DNA from 3 places in the Pseudomonas sp. Tul2A7 genome. Region 1 is predicted to be linked to each of the others. Evidence: predicted binding sites of a transcription regulator. Region 1 holds the regulator's gene; each other region holds the start of a gene.

Region 1 (7,364 bases):
TGGGCAAATCCGGGCACATCGGCAACAAGATTGCCGCGACCCTGGCCAGCACCGGCACCCCGGCTTTTTTCGTGCACCCGGCCGAGGCCAGCCATGGCGACATGGGCATGATCACTCGTGATGACGTGATTCTGGCCCTGTCGAATTCCGGCTCGACCAACGAAATCGTCACCCTGCTGCCGCTGATCAAACGTCTGGGCATCCAGTTGATCAGCCTCACCGGCAACCCGCTATCGCCGCTGGCCAAGGCGGCCGAGGTCAATCTCAACGTTCACGTCGAGCATGAAGCCTGTCCGCTGAACCTGGCGCCGACCTCCTCGACCACCGCAGCTTTGGTCATGGGTGATGCGCTGGCCGTAGCGTTGCTGGAAGCGCGCGGTTTCACTGCCGAAGACTTCGCCTTTTCTCATCCGGGTGGCGCCCTTGGCCGTCGCCTGCTGTTGAAAGTGGAGAACGTCATGCACGCCGGGCAGGAGTTGCCGCAAGTACAACGCGGTACGCTGCTCAAGGACGCACTGATGGAAATGACCCGTAAAGGTCTGGGCATGACCGTCATCCTTGAAACTGACGGCAAACTCGCCGGGATCTTCACTGACGGCGATTTGCGCCGCACCCTGGATCGCAGCATCGACATTCGCAGCGCCACCATCGACCAGGTGATGACGGCCCACGGCAAGACTGCCCGCCCCGAAATGCTCGCCGCCGAAGCCCTGAAAATCATGGAAGACCACCGAATCAACGCACTGGTCGTTGTGGATGAAGATGATCGCCCGGTCGGCGCCTTCAACCTCTCCGATCTGCTGCGCGCAGGAGTGATGTAATGAGCAACGATCTGCTGCAACGCGGCAAAGCGGTCAAACTGGCGGTTTTCGACGTCGACGGTGTCCTTACCGACGGGCGCCTGTACTTTCTTGAAGACGGTAGCGAATTCAAGACCTTCAACACCCTCGACGGTCAGGGCATCAAGATGCTGATGAACGCCGGCGTGCAGACCGCCATCATCAGTGGTCGCAAGACACCAGTGGTCGAACGTCGGGCGAAAAACCTCGGCATCCCGCACCTGTTTCAGGGACGCGAAGACAAATTGGTGGTTCTGGACGGTCTGCTTGAGCAACTGGGCCTAAGCTATGAACAAGTCGCCTATCTGGGCGACGATTTGCCTGACCTGCCAGTGATCCGCCGGGTCGGTCTGGGCATGGCCGTGGCCAACGCTGCCGATTTTGTCCGCGAACACGCCCATGGCGTTACCCGGGCTCGCGGGGGCGAAGGTGCTGCCCGCGAATTCTGTGAATTGATCCTGCGCGCCCAGGGCCGCCTCGATGCGGCCAACGCCGCGTACCTGTGAGCCAAACCATGTTCAGCAAAAAATTTCGTAACTTCCTGCTGTTCGGCTGCATCGCTGCGTTATTTGCAGCGGTCGGCTACTGGAACATCAGCCCGGAACGCTTCCTCGACAAGCCTCCGACCACGTCTGTGGAAAATCCTATCGACTGGTATGCGACCAACACGCATACCGTGCAATACCTGCCGGACGGCAAAGTGCAGTATGAAATGACGTCCGACAAGGCCGAGCACGTCAAGGCGACCGACATCACGCTGGTCACCAAGCCCGACCTGAACATGTACCGCGGAACGGATTTCCCGTGGCACGTGACCAGCGAACGCGGCGAAGTGAATTCGGGCGGCACCGAAGTCGAATTGATCGATTCGGTACGCATCAAGCGCACCGATGAAAAGAAACGTGACACGCTGATCACTTCCACTCGCATGACAGTGTTCCCGCAGCGGGAATATGCGCAGACCGAGCAACCCGTTAGAATCGAGGGCGCTGGCGGTGTATCGACTGGCGTAGGAATGAAAGCGTACCTGAAGGAAAGCAGGATACACCTGCAATCGAACGTAAGAGGACAGTATGAGGCTCGTTAAAACCCTCCCTATTTTGCTCAGTCTGGGCGCAGCACTGGGAAGCGTGAGCGCCTGGGCTCTGCCGAACGATCAAGAGCAGCCAATCCGCATTCAGGCCGACGATGCCCAGCTGGACGACAAGAACGGCGTAGCTACCTATAAAGGTGACGTGATCATCACTCAGGGCTCGATGATCGTCAAAGGCAACACCGTGACCATCACCCGCACCTCGACCGGTGATATCGACGTTGTGACGTCGGTCGGCAACCTCGCCTACTTCGAACAACTGCAGACTGCCGGCGACACCAAACCCGTTCAGGGCTGGGGCGTGACGATTCAGTACCACGCCGCGCAAAATCGCGTCGTACTGATCGACAAGGCCAAGGTTGTCGATAAAGACAACAACACCACCCAGGGCGAGAAAATCGTCTACGACACCGTGAAGAAACTGGCCAGCGCCGGTCGCGCTACCGGCAGCAAAGTCACCGAATCGCGTCCGCGCATCGACATGGTGATCCAGCCGAAGAAGAAAACCGAAGAGAAAAACCAGTAATGGCAACTCTGAAAGCTCAGCACCTGGCCAAGGCCTATAAAAGCCGCCAGGTCGTGCGTGACGTCAGCCTGTCGATCGACAGCGGTCAGATCGTAGGTCTGCTCGGCCCCAACGGTGCCGGCAAGACCACGTGCTTCTACATGATCGTCGGCCTGGTGCAGGCCGATCAGGGCCGCGTACTGATCGATGATCTGGACGTCAGCCACCAGCCGATGCACGGCCGTGCAAAGGCCGGGATCGGCTATCTGCCGCAAGAAGCGTCGATCTTCCGCAAACTGTCGGTGGCTGACAACATCATGGCCATCCTCGAGACCCGTCAGGAACTCGACAAGGCCGGTCGCCGCAAGGAGCTGGAAAGCCTGCTGCAGGAATTCCACATCAGCCACATCCGCGACAACCTCGGCATGAGCCTGTCCGGTGGTGAACGCCGCCGGGTGGAAATCGCTCGCGCGCTGGCAACGGCACCGAAATTCATCCTGCTCGACGAACCGTTTGCCGGTGTCGATCCGATTTCGGTCGGCGACATCAAGCAGATCATCCACCACCTCAAGGCCAAGGGCATCGGTGTATTGATCACCGACCACAACGTCCGTGAGACGCTGGACATCTGCGAAACCGCTTACATCGTCAACGATGGCCAACTCATTGCTGAAGGCGATGCAGAAACCATCCTGGCCAACGATCTGGTCAAGGAAGTGTATCTGGGTCACGAGTTCCGCCTGTAAGCGCGACAGTGCCCGGTGCGCCGCCAGGGCGCTGTATCGATTCAAGCAGGAATTAATACGCTTTAATTGTTACAGCGCTCTAGGCAAACACTTCAGTTTCAGGCATATAATTTGCTTAAGTTTGGCGCCCCGGCGCCCTGTAGTGGATGGCGCATAGCGCCGGCGAATAAGGTGTTAAGCCCCTGCCATGAAACCATCGCTAGTCTTGAGAATGGGCCAGCAGCTGACGATGACACCGCAGCTGCAACAGGCCATCCGCCTGCTCCAATTGTCGACCCTGGATCTGCAACAGGAAATCCAGGAGGCTCTGGAATCCAATCCGATGCTCGAACGCCAGGAAGAAGGCGACGACTTCGACAATTCCGACCCCATGGCCGACAACGCCGAACAGAAACCCACCGAAATCCAGGAACCCTCCTATCAGGAAACCGCCCCGACGGTGGACAACCTCGAGGACGGCGAATGGAACGAGCGCATTCCCAACGAGCTTCCGGTCGACACCGCCTGGGAAGACGTTTACCAGACCAGCGCCAGCAGCCTGCCCAGCAGCGATGATGACGAGTGGGACTTCACCACCCGCACCTCCGCTGGCGAGAGCCTGCAAAGCCACCTGCTGTGGCAACTGAACCTCGCGCCGATGTCCGACACCGATCGCCTGATCGCCGTGACCCTGATCGACTGCATCAACAATCAGGGCTACCTGGACGAAACCCTCGAAGAGATCCTTGAGGCGTTCGACCCGGAACTGGACATCGAACTGGACGAAATCGAAGCCGTCCTGCACCGCATCCAGCAGTTTGAACCGGCCGGCATCGGCGCGCGCAACCTCGGCGAGTGCCTGCTGCTGCAATTGCGCCAGCTGCCAGCCAAGACGCCTTGGCTGGCTGAAGCCAAGCGTCTGGTCAGCGATTACATCGACCTGCTCGGCGGCCGCGACTACAGCCAGTTGATGCGGCGCATGAAGCTCAAGGAAGACGAGTTGCGCCAGGTCATCGAGCTGGTGCAAAGCCTCAATCCGCGTCCGGGCTCACAGATCGAGTCCACTGAAGCCGAATACGTCGTCCCTGACGTCATCGTACGCAAGGACAATGAGCGCTGGCTGGTCGAACTGAATCAGGAATCGGTGCCGCGTCTGCGCGTCAACGCCCAATACGCCGGTTTCGTCCGTCGCGCCGACACCAGCGCCGACAACACGTTCATGCGCAATCAGTTGCAGGAAGCCCGCTGGTTCATCAAGAGCCTGCAGAGCCGCAACGAAACCCTGATGAAAGTAGCCACCCAGATCGTCGAGCATCAGCGCGGTTTTCTGGAGTACGGCGACGAAGCCATGAAGCCACTGGTGCTGCATGACATCGCCGAAGCCGTGGGCATGCACGAATCGACGATTTCCCGGGTGACCACGCAGAAGTTCATGCATACCCCGCGCGGTATTTATGAACTGAAATACTTTTTCTCCAGCCACGTCAGCACCTCTGAAGGCGGCGAATGCTCGTCCACGGCGATTCGCGCGATCATCAAAAAACTGGTTGCCGCGGAAAATCAGAAAAAGCCGTTGAGTGACAGCAAGATCGCTGGTTTACTGGAGGCACAAGGCATTCAGGTGGCTCGCCGCACCGTCGCCAAGTACCGCGAATCCCTCGGGATCGCGCCTTCGAGCGAACGCAAGCGGTTGATGTAAGCCACGTTACAGCGTTCCAGTGGCAGGCTATCCAGCCTGCCGCTTTATGCACTGGCAACGAAGGAGAAGCTGTATGCAAGTCAACATCAGTGGACACCAACTGGAAGTGACCGAACCTCTGCGCACCTACATCAACGAAAAACTCGACCGATTAGAGCGCCATTTCGACAAGATCACCAACGTGCAAGTCACGATGTGCGTCGAAAAGCTGAAGCAGAAAATCGAAGCCACCTTGCATATTCCCGGCGGAGAAGTGGTTGCCAATGCCGAGCATGACGACATGTATGCCGCCATTGACCTGCTGACCGACAAGCTGGATCGCCAACTCAAAAAGCATAAGGAAAAGACCCAAAGCCTCCTCCAGGGCGCGACCGGTCGATAACCCCCCATTCCATGATCCGACTTGAAAGTATCCTGACCCCCGGCCGTTCCCTCGTGAACGTGCCGGGTGGCAGTAAAAAGAAAGCCCTCGAACAAATTGCCAACCTGATCGCCCGCGAAGTGCCGGCTCTGGAGATGCAAGATGTCTTCGAGGCGTTGATTGCCCGTGAAAAACTCGGTTCCACCGGTTTTGGCAACGGCATCGCCATCCCCCATTGCCGCCTCAAGGGTTGCCAAGCGCCGATCAGCGCGCTGATGCACCTTGACGCTCCGATCGATTTCGACGCCATTGACGGCGCTCCGGTTGACCTGCTGTTTGTTTTGCTGGTCCCGGAAGCCGCCACCGATGCGCATCTGGAGTTGCTACGTCAGATCGCCAGCATGCTGGATCGTAAGGAAGTGCGCGAAAAGCTGCGTAGCGCACCGAGTAGCGAAGCCTTGTATCAGGTCGTCCTGAGCGAGCAGAACGGGCATTAATCATGCGTTTGATCATCGTCAGCGGCCGTTCCGGCTCGGGTAAAAGTACGGCTCTGGATGTCCTTGAGGACAACGGCTATTACTGCATCGACAACCTGCCCGCAGGCTTGCTGCCGGAACTGGCCGAACGGGCGCTGATTCACACTGAGCTGGCGCAACCGCTGGTGGCCGTATCGATCGATGCGCGCAACCTGCCGAGTCATCTGACCCGTTTTCCCGAGCTGCTTGAAGATGTCCGGGCCAAGCACATTCAGTGCGATGTCCTGTATCTGGACGCCGACGAAGAAACCCTGCTCAAGCGTTTCTCCGAAACCCGCCGTCGCCACCCGCTGAGCAACGCCAACCGCTCGCTGGCCGAGGCGATCCAGGATGAAACCGCCCTGCTCGGCCCGATCGCCGACCTCGCCGACCTGAAAATCAACACCACCAACCTCAACCTGTACCAGTTGCGCGACTCCATCAAGCTGCGTCTGCTGAATCAGCCAGAGCCGGGCACCGCGTTTCTGGTCGAGTCATTTGGCTTCAAGCGCGGCATGCCGGTGGATGCAGATCTGGTGTTCGATGTGCGCTGCCTGCCCAATCCGTACTGGAAGCCGGAACTGCGCGCGCAATCGGGTCTCGATGCGCCGGTGGCTGAATACCTGGCGGCACAGCCAGAGGTCGAAGAAATGTTTCAGGACATCTTCACCTACCTGCACAAGTGGCTGCCGCGCTTCGCCGCCAGCAACCGTGCCTACGTCACCATTGCCATTGGCTGCACCGGCGGGCATCACCGCTCCGTCTACCTGACCGAACGTCTGGGTCAGGCCCTGCAGAAAACCCTGAAGAACGTCCAGGTTCGCCACCGCGACCTCACTTAAAGGATTCACACCGCGATGCCTGCTCTGGAAATCGAAATCATCAACAAGCTGGGCCTGCATGCCCGCGCATCGGCCAAGTTTGTCGGGGTGGCCGGGCAGTATCCGGATTGCACGATCAGAGTGGGTCGTACACCAGAGACCACGGTTGACGGTAAAAGCATCATGGCGATGATGATGCTGGCGGCAGGCAAGGGCACCAAGATCTATTTGAGTACTGAAGGGCATCAGGAACAGGAAGCGCTGGATGCACTGGTGGCGTTGATCAACAACTACTTCGACGAAGGCGGCTGACAGCCAAAGTCAAAAGATCGCAGCCGGCGACAGCTCCTACATTGGAATGCGTTCCCTATAGGAACTGCCACAGGCTGCGATCTTTTGCACTCCTTCAACCCAACGCCGTATCCATCACCATCATCAGACAAAACCCGATCAACAGGCCAAGACTGGCCAGTTTGTCGTGACCATTGCGTCGCGACTCGGGAATCACTTCGTGGGTCACCACCAGCAACATGGCCCCCGCCGCGAGCGCTAGTCCTAATGGCAACAACACCTGCGCCAGACTGACCAGCCACGCACATAACAACGCAAACACCGGCTCGACCAGACCTGACGCCGCACCGATCAAAAATGCTTTGACCCGCGACATCCCTGCCCCGGCCAGCACCAATGCAATCACCAGACCTTCCGGCACATCCTGCAAAGCGATGCCCATGGCCAGACTGTCCGCATCCGGCATGCCGCCGCCGGCAGAAACGCCGACGGCCATGCCTTCAGGGATGTTATGG
Region 2 (7,364 bases), 720 kb from region 1:
GTTATGTCCAGCGATGGACTCAGAATTACCTGAGAGCGGGTTGATGTGCAGCAGGTTGAATGGCCTGTGCGTAGGAAATTTCTCTTTAATTCGTAAAGTTATCGTTACGGTTTGACCGCCGACGCGCATTTTCGGTGATTTTCAGGTTTGAAAAGCCTGATGGCTGTCACATAATCTTGACAACTATCTGCGTGCCACCACAGAAAAGTCTGGCGCGGTCCCCTGTAGGAGTGAGCCTGCTCGCGATAGCGGTGTATCAGTCAGCATCAATATCAACTGACCCAAAGCCATCGCGAGCAGGCTCACTCCTACAGGTTTCTCATCGTTTATTCGGGCGATTTATATGCGCATCAAAGTCCACTGCCAGAACCGCATCGGCATCCTGCGCGACATCCTCAACCTGTTGGTGGCGTACGGCATCAACGTCGCGCGCGGTGAGGTCGGTGGTGAGCATGGCAACGCGATCTACCTGCACTGCCCGAACCTGATCAATATCCAGTTCCAGGCGCTGCGGCCGAAATTCGAGGCGATCGCCGGGGTGTTCGGCGTCAAGCGGGTAGGGCTGATGCCCAGCGAGCGACGGCACATGGAGCTGAACGCCTTGCTCGGCGCACTGGAGTTTCCGGTGCTGTCGATCGACATGGGCGGCTCGATCGTCGCGGCCAACCGCGCGGCGGCGCAGTTGCTCGGCGTGCGGGTCGATGAAGTGCCGGGGATTCCGCTGTCGCGCTACGCCGAAGATTTCGACTTGCCAGAGCTGGTGCGCGCCAACAAATCGCGAATCAACGGCATGCGGGTCAAGGTCAAGGGCGACATCTTTCTGGCCGACATCGCGCCGCTGCAATCGGAACACGACGACAGCGAGGCCATGGCTGGTGCGGTGTTGACCTTGCATCGCGCTGACCGCGTTGGCGAGCGTATCTACAATGTGCGCAAGCAGGAGCTGCGTGGTTTCGACAGCATTTTCCAGAGCTCGAAAGTGATGGCCGCCGTTGTGCGCGAAGCACGGCGTATGGCGCCGCTCGACGCTCCGCTATTGATTGAAGGCGAAACCGGCACCGGTAAGGAATTGCTCGCACGCGCTTGCCACCTCGCCAGTCCGCGCGGGCAGTCGCCGTTGATGGCGCTCAACTGCGCAGGCCTGCCGGAGTCGATGGCCGAGACTGAGTTGTTCGGTTACGGCCCGGGCGCGTTCGAAGGTGCACGCGCCGAAGGCAAGCTCGGGCTGCTGGAATTGACGGCGGGCGGCACGCTGTTTCTTGACGGTGTCGGTGAGATGAGCCCGCGTCTTCAAGTGAAGTTGCTGCGCTTTTTGCAGGACGGTTGCTTTCGCCGGGTCGGCAGCGATGAAGAGGTTTATCTGGATGTGCGGGTCATCTGTGCGACGCAGGTCGACTTGTCGGAGCTGTGCGCGCGCGGTGAGTTTCGCCAGGATCTGTATCACCGCTTGAACGTGCTGTCCTTGCACATTCCGCCGCTTCGCGAATGCCTCGACGGGTTGACCCCACTGGTTGAGCATTTTCTCGATCAGGCCAGTCGGCAGATCGGCTGTTCGCTGCCGAAACTGGCCCCGGCGGCGATGGATCGGCTCAGTCATTACCACTGGCCGGGCAACGTGCGGCAACTGGAGAACGTGCTGTTCCAGGCGGTTTCGCTGTGCGACGGCGGCACGGTGAAAGCCGAGCATATTCGTCTGCCGGATTACGGCGTGCGTCAGCCGCTTGGCGATTTTTCGCTGGAGGGGGGGCTGGACGAGATTGTCGGGCGCTTCGAGAAAGCGGTGCTGGAGCGGTTGTATTCCGAGCATCCGAGCAGTCGGCAGCTGGGTAAGCGGCTGGGGGTTTCGCACACCACCATCGCTAACAAACTGCGCGAATATGAAGTCGGCAAGGATCTGGGCAGCACGTGATTGTTCCCACGCTCTGCGTGGGAATGAAGCCCGGGACGCTCCGCGTCCCAAAGCTGACGCAGAGCGTCCATTGAGGCATTCCCACGCAGAGCGTGGGAACGATCATTTATCCGGATTGCCGCCAAGCGGCATAACACCGCCGGTTTTTCGACTTCGATACATTTCAGATTTCCCCTCGCCATCCCTCAAGTCCTTTGTTTACCGGGCCTTTGTGCGCCAGAAAAAAGTTGGTCTGCAAATTGCTTAAGGCTCAGCAGTACAGCGGTGGGCGGCAAACGTCCGGCATGCAGAGGAAAGAGTGTGGACAAGTACCTTTATGTGGCAATGACCGGCGCCAGCCAGAATGCGCTGGCGCAAAAGGCGCATGCCAACAACCTGGCGAACATCTCCACCAACGGTTTTCAGCGCGACCTGGAGCAGGCGCGTTCGATGCCGGTGTTCGGTGACAGCTTTCCGGCGCGTGCGTTTGCCATGAGCGAACGGCCCGCCACCGATTTCACCCCGGGCTCGCTGGTGCAGACCGGTCGTGACCTCGACGTCGCGGTCACCGGCAACGGTTTTATCGCCGTGCAGAACCCGAACGGCGGCGAAAGCTACGTGCGCACCGGCAGCCTCAACGTCGACGCCCTCGGCGTGCTGCGCGCCGGCAACGGCATGCCGGTGATCGGCAACGGCGGTCCGATCGCCGTGCCGCCCGAGCAGCAGATCGAAGTCGGTGAAGACGGCACCATCAGTATTCGTGCGATGGGCGAAGGCCCGCGCGTCATGGCGGAAGTCGACCGGATCAAACTGGTCAACCCGGACATCAAGAACATGAACAAGGGCCTCGACGGCTCGATCTACACCAAGGACGGCCAGCCGGCGCAGGCTGATGCCAACGTCAAACTGGTGTCGGGTTTCCTCGAGTCGAGCAACGTCAATGCCGTGGAAGAGATGACCTCGGTGCTGGCCCTGGCCAAGCAGTTCGAGTTGCACGTCAAGATGATGAACACCGCCAAAGACGACGACCAGGCCATGGCTCGGGTCTTGCAGATCAGCTAATTATCAGAACGTCGCGCCGAAAAACAGGCGCACGAGGAGAATCGAATGCTTCCGGCTCTATGGGTTGCCAAAACCGGTCTGTCCGCCCAGGACACCAACCTGACCACCATTTCCAACAACCTGGCAAACGTGTCGACCACGGGTTTCAAACGTGATCGCGCCGAGTTCCAGGACTTGCTCTATCAGATCAAGCGTCAGCCAGGCGCTCAGTCGACCCAGGACAGCGAACTGCCGTCGGGTCTGCAACTGGGTACCGGTGTGCGCATCGTCGGCACCCAGAAAAACTTCACCGCCGGTAGCCTGCAAACCACCGAACAGCCGCTGGACATGGCCATCGACGGTCGCGGTTTCTTCCAGATTCTGCAGCCGGACGGCACCACGTCCTACACCCGTGACGGTACTTTCCACCTCGATTCCAATGGCCAGATCGTTAACGCCAGCGGTTTCGCACTGGAACCGGCCATCGTCATTCCGAACGATGCCCAGACCTTCACCGTCGGCCGTGACGGCACGGTGTCCATCACGGTTGCTGGCAACGCTGCGTCTCAGGTGATCGGCAACCTGCAAACCGCCGACTTCATCAACCCGGCCGGTCTGCAAGCCGTGGGCAACAACCTGTTCCTGGAAACTGCCGCTTCCGGCGCGCCGCAAGTTGGCACCCCGGGTCTGGCCGGTTTCGGTACCACCCTGCAGAACACCCTGGAAACCTCCAACGTCAGCACCGTTGAAGAGATGGTCAACATGATCACCACTCAGCGCGCTTACGAGATGAACTCCAAGGTGATCTCCACCGCTGACCAGATGCTCTCGTTCGTAACGCAGAATCTGTAATCAAGTCTATGAGGCGGCCATGAGGTCGCCTGCAACACCGTGAGGTAGGGTCATGAATCGCTTTGTATCTGTTCTGGCATTGAGTGGGGTCGTCTCGCTCGCGGGCTGCGTCGCCCCGACGCCCAAGCCCAATGACCCTTACTACGCCCCGGTGTTGCCGCGCACGCCGCTGCCGGCTGCGGCCAATAACGGCTCGATCTATCAGGCCGGTTTCGAGCAGAACCTGTACAGCGACCGCAAGGCTTTCCGGGTTGGTGACATCATCACCATCACCCTGAATGAGCGCACGCAGGCGAGCAAGAACGCCAACTCGCAGATGGACAAGAACAGCGATAACAAGGTCGGTCTGACCTCGTTGTTCGGCTCCAGCCTGACCACGAACAACCCGATTGGCGGCAACGACCTGAGTCTGAACGCTGGCTATAGCGCCGACCGCTCGACCAAGGGCGACGCCAAGTCCGGGCAGAGCAACAGCCTGACCGGTTCGATCACCGTGACCGTGGCTGACGTGCTGCCCAACGGCATCATCGCTGTGCGTGGCGAGAAGTGGCTGACGCTGAACACCGGTGACGAACTGGTACGCATCGCCGGTCTGGTGCGCGCCGATGACATCGCCACGGACAACACCGTGTCGTCGACCCGGGTCGCCGATGCACGCATCACCTACTCGGGTACCGGCGCGTTTGCCGATACGAGTCAGCCAGGCTGGTTCGACCGTTTCTTCCTCAGCCCGCTGTTCCCTTTCTAGGTGGCTACGTTGAATCTGAAAAGCTTCATGCTGGCGGCGACTCTGATGTCCGCCGCTTTTGGTGCCCACGCCGAGCGGCTGAAAGATATCGCCAGCATTTCCGGCGTGCGTTCCAACCAGTTGATCGGTTACGGCCTGGTGGTCGGGCTTAACGGCACCGGCGACCAGACGACGCAAACCCCGTTCACCCTGCAGACGTTCAACAACATGCTCTCGCAGTTCGGCATCAAGGTGCCGCCGGGATCGGGCAACGTGCAGTTGAAAAACGTCGCGGCGGTGTCGATCAGTGCCGATTTGCCGGCGTTCGCCAAGCCGGGTCAGCAGGTCGACATTACTGTGTCCTCGATCGGTAACTCCAAGAGCTTGCGCGGCGGCACCTTGTTGCTGACCCCGCTCAAGGGTATCGACGGCAACGTCTATGCAGTCGCTCAGGGCAACCTGGTGGTTGGCGGTTTCGACGCCGAAGGTCGTGACGGTTCGAAGATCACCGTCAACGTTCCGTCGGCCGGTCGTATCCCCGGTGGTGCTTCGGTGGAACGTTCGGTGCCGAGCGGTTTCAACCAGGGCAACAGCCTGACCCTGAACCTCAATCGCTCGGACTTCACCACCGCCAAACGTATCGTCGACAAGATCAACGACATGCTCGGCCCTGGCGTCGCGCAAGCCATCGACGGCGGTTCGATCCGGGTCACCGCGCCACTCGACCCGAGCCAGCGCGTCGACTACTTGTCGATCCTGGAAAACCTCGAGGTCGATCCGGGTCAGGCGGTGGCGAAAGTCATCATCAACTCGCGTACCGGCACCATCGTCATTGGTCAGAACGTGAAAGTGTCGCCAGCCGCCGTGACCCACGGCAGCCTGACTGTGACCATCACCGAGGATCCGATCGTCAGCCAGCCCGGCCCTCTGTCCAATGGTCAGACGGCTGTTGTGCCGCGCTCGCGGGTGAATGCCGAGCAGGAAGCCAAACCGATGTTCAAGTTCGGCCCGGGTACCACTCTCGACGAGATCGTGCGGGCGGTGAACCAGGTCGGCGCGGCACCGGGTGACTTGATGGCGATCCTCGAAGCTCTGAAGCAGGCCGGCGCGTTGCAAGCCGACCTGATCGTGATCTGAGGCCGACCGTTATGGATATGCGCAAAAGCGGTCTGGTCAGCAGCAGCGATTCGGGTTCCTACTCGGACCTCAATCGCCTGAATCAGCTCAAGGTCGGCGACAAGAACAGTGATGCGAACCTGCGCAAAGTGGCGCAGGAATTCGAGTCGCTGTTCCTCGGCGAAATGCTCAAATCGATGCGCTCGGCGACCAATGCCTTGGGTGAAGACAACCCGCTCAACACGCCGGCGGCCAAGCAGTACCAGGAAATGTACGACCAGCAACTGGCCGTTTCCATGTCCCGCGAGGGCGGTGGTATTGGCCTTGCCGACGTGCTGATGCGGCAGATGTCGAAGAACAAACCGCTGGCGCCGGGCGAAGCCGCTGCCGCGTCCGCCGCCAAGCAGGAAGAGGCCAAGGCAAAAGCCGCGGCCGTGGTCACACCGGTTGCCGCTGGCACCGTTGCCACCAACGGCCCGTTGTCGCGCCTCAATGGCGAGCGTCCGTTGTGGGCGTCGCGTTCGGTGAATGCGCCGAACACGCAACTCGCTCATCGCAATGACATGGAAATGATCAACCAGCGTCGTCTGGCCTTACCGCCGAAACTGGCTGATCGTTTGCTCGCCGGGCTAGTGCCGTCGGCCACACCGGCAGTCGCAACGCAATTGCCGCAGCGCGCCACGACCGCAGCCACGACCGGTGCCGGGCCGCTGTACAACGGCGACTGGCTGGCGCGCGCCGAGGGCGAAAAAGCCTCTGGCGGCCCGATGCAGGTCTACGGTCGCGCCATGGCGCAGATTCCGCTCGCGCCGGCGAAGAAAGCCTTCAGTTCCGCCGACGAGTTCGTCAATACCATGCTGCCGATGGCCAAGGAAGCGGCCGACCGTATCGGCGTCGATCCGCGTTATCTGGTGGCGCAGGCTGCGTTGGAAACCGGTTGGGGCAAGTCGGTCATGCGCGCCCAGGATGGCAGCAGCAGCCACAACCTGTTCGGCATCAAGGCGAGCAGCAACTGGAAGGGCGATTCGGCCCGGGCAATCACCAGCGAGTTCCGCAATGGCGAGATGGTCAAGGAGACGGCCGAGTTCCGTTCCTATGCCTCGTACAAGGACAGCTTCCACGATCTGGTGACTTTGCTGCAGTCCAATAATCGCTATCAAGATGTCGTGAAGTCTGCCGATAACCCAGAACAGTTTGTACGCGAGTTGCAAAAGGCCGGTTACGCAACCGACCCGAACTACGCAAGCAAGATTTCGCAGATTGCCAGGCAGATGAACAGTTTCCAAAACTACGCTGCGGCGGGTGTATCCACCACGCCTTTATAAGGCACAAGGTATAAGGTCTGAACCATGAGTTTGCTCAATATCGGGATGTCGGGACTGTCGGCCAGCCAGTCCTCTTTGGCTACGACAGGCAACAACATTGCCAACGTCGACACCGCCGGTTATTCACGTCAGCAAACCGTGCAGGGCACCAAATCCTCGCAACAGTACGGCAGCGTTTTCATCGGCACGGGTACAACCCTGGCTGACGTGCGTCGGGTGTACAACTCCTACCTGGAATCCCAACTGCACACGGCGACCTCGCTCAACAGCGAAGCGGCCTCGTACCTGGCTCAGGCCACGCCGCTGGACTCCATGCTGTCCGATACCAACACCGGCCTCACCGGTGTACTGCAAAAATTCTTCACCTCGATGCAAGGCGTTTCGACGTCTGCGACCGATGACACCTCGCGTCAAT
Region 3 (7,364 bases), 1.3 Mb from region 1:
ATGCCCTAATAGTTGTAGGACGCCGGCGAAAGGGGGGTGAAGGTCTTGTATCCGGGAGTCGGATGTTCCAGTTTGGCCACTCAACGCAGCCTCTGGAGTCGAGAAATGAACCGCAATGGTATGCGCCCGATTCATCCGGGCGAGGTTCTGAATAAGGAATTCATGGAGCCGTTGGGCATGACTGTCATGGATCTGGCCATGCCCACGAACTGGCCCGAAAGTGAGATCGAAAAGCTTGTGAAATGCCAGCTGAGGATCTGCGCCGATCTGGCAATCAGCCTTGCCACTCATCTCAACACTACGCCTGAGTTCTGGATGAATCTCCAATCGACTTACGATTGCGCAGGGCCCAGCTCCGGCATGCGGGTTTATAGCGATTGCAGCATCCGCGAAGCTCTTTTCCACCATGGCCCCGTCATTGGGCGCTTGGTCTGTTCCCGTTCCACCATCATCAGCGGCACATCTTGTAACCGTATCCACGGCTGATTATTCCAATGCAACAAACTCAACGTCATGTCCGGCCAATTGAGCAGGCTCAGGTGTGGGCGTTCGCTTGTGCTGGGGTGTTGGGCGTCGCGAAGGGTGGGGATGACCTGGTGGGTGAGCCATTCGCGCAGCGAGCGGTATTCGGGGCAGTAGTGGTAGACGAGGAGGGCGTAGATGCCGGATTCGCTGATCAGCAGGGTGTTTTCGATCTGGTTGTGGATAAGGGTTTTGCGGGTCTGGTATTGGTCGGGGTCGAGTTTTCGCAGCATGCGTTCGTTGAGGTAGATGTGCAGCAGGCGGCTCAGGTCTCGAGCGCAGAACCAGGGTTGGTTCTGGATGAGGAGGGCGTGGAGGGGGAGTTTGTGGCGGGTGAAGATGTGCGGGGTCAGACAAGTCTCTTCTTGATTCATTGAGCAGTTCCTCTTGCTTAAGGGGCTGCCCTCAATCGTCGCCAAACGATTGGGTGGCAGTTGTACGCGGGTTGGCGAACCGGAGCAAAAGGAACCCGGCAGACCCGAAGATCTCCCACGCACAACCGCCATAACTCGATGAGGCGGTAAATGTAGCCGCCATCATGGTAGTCGTGCGCCTTAAGCTTTCCAGGTCGCCAAACCCGGTGCTGAACATTCAGCATCGGATGAGCTTAGGAACCGGGGCTTTTCGGCGCAATCGGACGGCGGTCATTCAGGTTGTAGGACGTTGCCGGGATGGTTGAAGGGCTGGAGATCAAAAGATCGCAGCCTTCGGCAGCTCCTACAGGGGGCGCGGATTATTCAGCGGGCGGCGTCAGCTTGGCTTCCATCTCGGCGACTTTGGCTTCGAGACTCTCAAGTCGAGCGCGAGTACGCGCCAACACAACCATCTGACTATCAAACTCTTCACGGCTGACCAGATCGAGTTTGCTGAACGCACTCTGCAGCAGCATCTTGAACTGGCTTTCGATTTCGGCTTTCGGCAGCGGGGTGTCGCCGCTGAACAGGCGGGAGGCGGTGCCGCTCAGGGCGTCGAGGAAGTCTTTGGGCGCGAGCATGGTGGATGTCCTGGAAACAATGGCCGGCAGTGTATCACGCAGTGTCTATAGTCAATCTCGTGGTCAGGGATGCACGCTTTTCGCGCAGGCGGACGGATGGCGACGCACCGTTGTTGTGCGTATCCGGATGGCGTTTTGCACGGGATGGCTTGCGGCAGCGGCCAAGGGATTGAAATCAGGGGATTTTGGCGAGATGGCAAGGTTTCTGCTTAGTCACCTTCGACCCATGCACTGATGCAGTCGCTGTGACGAATGCAGTGCGGCAGACGGAGCGGGGAGTTTCGTCGGCAGCGGTTAGCTGGCGTCAGTCGGGCAGGTAAGGCCGACGATGCGTTACAAAGCCAGGCACTGCGCTTAGACTTGAGTCGGGTTTGTTTTCCTGGGGCAAGTCCACCAATTCGGGAGAGAGTTTTCATGAAGCTAGTCACTGCCATCATCAAGCCGTTCAAGTTGGACGACGTGCGCGAGTCGCTGTCCGAAATCGGCGTGCAGGGCATTACCGTTACTGAAGTCAAAGGCTTCGGCCGGCAGAAGGGTCACACCGAGCTGTATCGCGGCGCGGAATATGTGGTCGATTTTCTGCCCAAGGTGAAAATCGACGTGGCCATCGACGACAAGGATCTGGATCGGGTTATCGAGGCGATCACCAAGGCGGCCAACACCGGCAAGATCGGTGACGGCAAGATCTTCGTGGTCAATCTGGAACAGGCGATCCGCATCCGTACCGGCGAAACCGATACCGACGCGATTTAAACGCCGCCACAAACCCCAACGCCCCAGGAGAAAACAATATGACTCTGCGTAAATTCGCAGGGCTAGGAGCCCTGTTGTCCATCGTAATGCCAAGCCTTGCAATGGCGGCAGACGAAGTGGCGGCCCCAGTCCTCAATTCTGGCGACACTGCCTGGATGCTCACCTCGACAGCCCTCGTGCTGTTCATGACCATCCCGGGCCTGGCGCTGTTCTACGGCGGCATGGTTCGCTCGAAAAACATTCTTTCCGTGATGATGCAGTGCTTCGCCATTACCGGTCTGATCAGCATCCTGTGGGTCATTTATGGCTACAGCATTGCGTTCGACACCACCGGCATGGAGCAGGGCGTCGTCAACTTCAACTCGTTCTTCGGCGGCATGGGCAAGGCGTTCCTCGCCGGTGTCACGCCTTCGAGCCTGACCGGCCCAGCGGCGCTGTTCCCTGAGGCGGTGTTCATCACCTTCCAGATGACCTTCGCGATCATCACCCCGGCGCTGATCGTCGGTGCGTTCGCCGAGCGGATGAAGTTCTCCGCGATGCTGATCTTCATGGCTATCTGGTTCACCCTGGTTTACGCGCCGATCGCGCACATGGTCTGGTCCGGCAACGGCGGCCTGATGTGGGACTGGGGCGTGCTCGACTTTGCGGGCGGCACCGTGGTGCACATCAACGCCGGTGTCGCCGGTCTGATTGCCTGCCTGGTGTTGGGCAAACGTAAAGGCTTCCCGACCACCCCGATGGCTCCGCACAATCTGGGTTACACCCTGATGGGCGCGGCGATGCTGTGGGTCGGCTGGTTCGGCTTCAACGCCGGCTCCGCTGCAGCGGCCAACGGCACCGCCGGCATGGCGATGCTGGTCACTCAGATCGCTACCGCTGCCGCCGCACTGGGCTGGATGTTTGCCGAGTGGGTCACCCACGGCAAGCCAAGCGCGCTGGGCATCGCTTCGGGTGTGGTTGCCGGTCTGGTAGCGATCACTCCGGCAGCCGGCACCGTGGGCCCGATGGGCGCACTGGTGATCGGTCTGGCGGCGGGTGTGGTGTGCTTCTTCTGCGCCACCACCCTGAAACGCAAACTCGGTTATGACGATTCCCTGGATGCCTTCGGCGTGCACGGTATCGGCGGTATCCTCGGCGCGATCCTCACCGGTGTGTTCGCAGCTCCCGCTCTGGGTGGTTTCGGCACCGTGACTGATATCGGTGCGCAAGTGTGGATTCAGGTCAAAGGCGTGGGCTTCACGGTGATCTACACCGCGATCGTCACCTTTATCATCCTCAAGGTCCTGGACGCCGTCATGGGTCTGCGCGTGACCGAGGAAGAAGAGTCGGTTGGCCTCGATCTGGCACAACACAACGAACGCGGCTACAACCTGTAAGTACCCGCATTAAAAAATTTGCCCGGTTCGCCGGGCATTTTTTTGTCCGGAATTTGTCATTCAGAGAGCAGCTGAAAGGATTTTTCGTACTGCTTTGGTCGTGTTTACGACGGGCGTTTTTCTGCGGCCAATGGCTTACATGATTGCAGGAATATTAGGGCCTTTGTTTTTTCCCAGAGCGCGCTAGAATGCGCCCCGAACGTGCGGAGAACTGTATGTGGCAACAGACTCTGATAACCCTGCGGGCACGGCCCCGGGGCTTTCATCTGGTAACGGACGAGTTACTCGCGGGGCTGCCTGAACTCAGGGAGTGCCGGGTCGGTCTGTTGCATTTGTGGCTGCAGCATACCTCGGCGTCGTTGACCATCAACGAGAACGCCGATCCGGCGGTACGTCGCGACTTCGAACGATTTTTCAATCGTCTGATCCCACAAGGAACAGACGGCTATGAGCATAACGACGAAGGCCTGGACGACCTCCCGGCGCACTTCAAGGCCAGCGTGCTTGGCTGCCAGATCAGTCTGCCGGTTTCGGCAGGTCGCCTGGCACTGGGGACCTGGCAAGGCGTTTATCTGGGCGAGCACCGTGATCATGGCGGTGCCCGAAAAGTCCTCGCCACCTTGCACGGTGAAGGGGCATAAACCGTTGGTCACCAATGGTTACTGATTTTTTAACGGCGACTTTCGACAGTTGCCAAAGCTGGTCTATAACTAATCTGCTTTTCGCAAGTCATGAGGTAGAACATGAGCGACGATGATCTGGAAAACGACGACCTCGAAGTAGGCGACGAAGACGAGGCCGAGGAAGGTCTGGAAGCAGCAGCGGAAGACGTTGCTGACGACGATGGCGGCGACGATACGCCGGCCCCGGCTGCCAAAGGCAAAGCCAAGGCTGCGGTGTCGGTAGACGAGTTGCCGAGCATTGAAGCCAAGAACAAGGAGCGCGACGCCCTGGCCAAGGCCATGGAAGAGTTCCTGTCTCGCGGCGGAAAAGTGCAGGAAGTGGAGGCCAATGTGGTCGCCGATCCGCCGAAGAAGCCAGACAACAAGTACGGTAGCCGCCCTATCTGAGGCGTGCCGCTGGCTTGCTGAAAAGGCCCGCCGTCGCTGCGGGCTTTTTCATGTCTGGAATTCCGCACGCGCCACTATCCCCCTGTAGGAGTGAGCCTGCTCGCGATAGCGGTGTGTCAGTCAACCCAGATGTATCTGATACACCGCTATCGCGAGCAGGCTCACTCCTACAAGGGAACTGTGTCAGTTCGAGGGGGCATTCCAGCGTGCGAGAACGGCTGGCAAATCGCTCAGGCTACGAATCTCGGCATCCGGCAGGCGATCCGCCTCCCAGGCCTTACCCGCCGGGTTAAACCAGATCGCCCGCAATCCCGCCTGCTGCGCCCCGGCAATGTCATCCCCCGGATGATCACCTATGTGCACGGCGGTTTCGGCCGTGGCGCCACCACGCTGCAACGCCTCATGAAACAACCGCGCATCCGGTTTGGCGATGCCGATATCTTCCGCGCACAAGGCAAACTTGAAGTAATCCGCCAACCCCAACCGGCGCACATCGGCGTTGCCATTGGTGACCACGCCAAGCGCATAGTGATTGGCGAGAATCTCCAGCACGGGCTCGACTTCAGGGAACACTTCGATCTGATGCCGCGCATGCAGGAACACTTCAAAACCCTTGTCTGCCAAGTCGGTGGCTTCGCCATGGGCGTAGCCGGCGTCCTCCATCGCATGAAACAACACCCGCCGACGTAGAGCGCTGATCCGGTGCTTGAGCCCCGGTTCATTAGCCAATACCCGCTCACGGATCGACCACAAATGTTCGACCGGCACCGCGCCCAGATTCGGCGCATGTTCGCTCAGCCATTCGCGCAATACCGCTTCGGCGCTGACGATCACCGGGGCGGTGTCCCATAGCGTGTCGTCGAGGTCGAAGGTGATCAACTGGATGCTCATGAATCATCGCCTTTCATGCGTTTGGCCCGTGGATGGGCGCTGTCGTAGATCGCCGCCAGGTGCTGGAAGTCCAGGTGGGTGTAGATCTGCGTGGTCTTGATATCGGAGTGGCCGAGCAATTCTTGCACAGCGCGCAGATCCTGCGAGGATTCGAGCAGATGGCTGGCGAAAGAATGCCTGAGCATGTGCGGGTGCAGGTTCTGCCCCAGTTCGCGTTCGCCGGCCAGTTTGACCCGCACCTGAATCGCTCGCGGGCCAAGGCGTCGACCTTGCTGGCTGACGAATACGGCGTCGTCTGCGGGGTTGGTCATGGCCCGTAACGGTAGCCATTGTTCCAGTGCTTCGCGGGCCTTTTTACCCACCGGTAGCAAACGGGTTTTGCTGCCCTTGCCGAGCACCTGGACCATGCCGTCGGCGAGGTCGAGCTGATCAAGATTGAGCCCGGTCAGCTCTGACAAACGCAGCCCCGAGGAATAGAACAACTCCAGAATCGCCTGATCCCGACGCGCAAGAAAATCATCCTCGACTGCACCTTCCAACAGTTGCAGAGCACGGTCAGTATCGAGGGTTTTCGGCAGGCGTCGCTCGCCTTTCGGCGGTGCCAGACCGGTTGCCGGATCATGGTCGCAGAGGCCTTCGCGATTCAGATAGTGGTAAAGCCCACGCACCGCCGAGAGCAACCGGGCGAGGCTGCGCGAAGATTGTCCTTGCGCATGCAGGCGAGCGATCAGGCTGCGCAGGCGCTGAATATCCAGCGCTGCCCAGCTGCCGATGTTCTGTTTGACGCACCAGCCAAGGACTTTGTCGAGGTCGCGGCGGTAGGCCGACAGCGTGTGCGGCGACACCTGTCGCTCACTGCGCAGGTGTTCGCAGTAAGCGTCCAGTTGCCGTTCCATGTTCAGCGTACCGAGCGCAGGGAGCTGTTGACCCGTGGCAGCACGCGGCCCATGACTTCGGCGATATAGCTGAGGAACAGCGTACCGACCGAACTCTTGTAGTGCTGCGGATCACGGCTGGCGATCGCCAGAATGCCGTGGATGCCTTGGTGGCTGACCGCGACCACCGCGGTAGAGCCGATTTGCTTGCGCTGTTCTTCGCCAAAGAGGAAGTCCAGTTCATGCTCGCGCAGGCTGCCGCTGACGCTTTTGCCTTCGGTGAGCAAGCCGCCGATGGCGACTTGGGCGTCAGCGTGGGTAACCCAGCGACCGACCGGTGCCGGGTTGTCACCGAGCAGGATCAGGCTGACAAAAGGCACCTGGAAGTCCTGACGCAGACTGTCTTCGACGCTGATCACCACGTCTTCCAGGCTGCTGGCGTCCATCAGGGACAGGATCAAGCGACGAGTCTTGTCGAACAGGCGATCGTTGTCGCGGGCGACGTCCATCAAATGCGAGAGGCGGTGACGCATCTCGATGTTGCGGTCGCGCAGGATAGTCATCTGCCGCTCGACCAGCGAAACGGTGTCACCGCGCTGGTGGGGAATGCGCAAGGCGGGCAGCAGTTCTTCGTGCTCGACGAAGAAGTCCGGATGCGCCTCGAGGTATGCGGCAACCGCTGCCGCCTCGAGGCTCTCGGACGCTGATTCGTCGGACTGTCGGGCGGGTACCTGAGGCTTATCGGTCATGGTTTCTGCTCACTCAAAGACGTACTTGTCCTTCATATACACGCACTGCCGGACCGGTCATCAGCACCGGTTGGCCAGGGCCTGCCCACTCAATGGACAGACGCCCGCCGGGCAGGTCGATCAATAGCGGCGAA

Evidence for each region. Region 1 encodes sigma-54, which starts transcription at its own class of promoters, with help from an activator protein. Its sites were predicted from a motif close to ANTGGCATNNANNTTGCTNT; they were not measured.
Region 2: a site for sigma-54 is predicted at 2,136-2,155, ahead of ACOYXJ_RS01550 (flagellar basal body rod protein FlgF). Genes of this name have one in related genera too.
Region 3: a site for sigma-54 is predicted at 1,709-1,728, ahead of glnK (P-II family nitrogen regulator). Genes of this name have one in related genera too.

The regions. Positions count from the first base shown of each region.
Region 1 is NZ_CP186499.1:1,029,434-1,036,797, forward strand. Features, by position in the region: gene ACOYXJ_RS04855 (KpsF/GutQ family sugar-phosphate isomerase) at 1-821, shown strand, start outside; gene ACOYXJ_RS04860 (KdsC family phosphatase) at 821-1,345, shown strand; gene lptC (LPS export ABC transporter periplasmic protein LptC) at 1,354-1,926, shown strand; gene lptA (lipopolysaccharide transport periplasmic protein LptA) at 1,913-2,458, shown strand; gene lptB (LPS export ABC transporter ATP-binding protein) at 2,458-3,183, shown strand; gene ACOYXJ_RS04880 (RNA polymerase factor sigma-54) at 3,371-4,861, shown strand; gene hpf (ribosome hibernation-promoting factor, HPF/YfiA family) at 4,935-5,243, shown strand; gene ptsN (PTS IIA-like nitrogen regulatory protein PtsN) at 5,255-5,719, shown strand; gene rapZ (RNase adapter RapZ) at 5,722-6,579, shown strand; gene ACOYXJ_RS04900 (HPr family phosphocarrier protein) at 6,595-6,870, shown strand; gene ACOYXJ_RS04905 (ZIP family metal transporter) at 6,965-7,364, opposite strand, start outside.
Region 2 is NZ_CP186499.1:312,959-320,322, reverse strand. Features, by position in the region: gene ACOYXJ_RS01555 (sigma-54-dependent transcriptional regulator) at 344-1,909, shown strand; gene ACOYXJ_RS01550 (flagellar basal body rod protein FlgF) at 2,210-2,950, shown strand; gene flgG (flagellar basal-body rod protein FlgG) at 2,996-3,781, shown strand; gene flgH (flagellar basal body L-ring protein FlgH) at 3,834-4,529, shown strand; gene ACOYXJ_RS01535 (flagellar basal body P-ring protein FlgI) at 4,557-5,645, shown strand; gene flgJ (flagellar assembly peptidoglycan hydrolase FlgJ) at 5,657-6,949, shown strand; gene flgK (flagellar hook-associated protein FlgK) at 6,974-7,364, shown strand, end outside.
Region 3 is NZ_CP186499.1:2,350,871-2,358,234, forward strand. Features, by position in the region: gene ACOYXJ_RS10470 (helix-turn-helix transcriptional regulator) at 178-486, shown strand; gene ACOYXJ_RS10475 (BRO-N domain-containing protein) at 369-896, opposite strand; gene ACOYXJ_RS10480 (accessory factor UbiK family protein) at 1,256-1,516, opposite strand; gene glnK (P-II family nitrogen regulator) at 1,931-2,269, shown strand; gene ACOYXJ_RS10490 (ammonium transporter) at 2,308-3,645, shown strand; gene ACOYXJ_RS10495 (secondary thiamine-phosphate synthase enzyme YjbQ) at 3,861-4,286, shown strand; gene sutA (transcriptional regulator SutA) at 4,389-4,715, shown strand; gene ACOYXJ_RS10505 (HAD family hydrolase) at 4,899-5,606, opposite strand; gene xerC (tyrosine recombinase XerC) at 5,603-6,502, opposite strand; gene ACOYXJ_RS10515 (DUF484 family protein) at 6,505-7,230, opposite strand; gene dapF (diaminopimelate epimerase) at 7,244-7,364, opposite strand, start outside.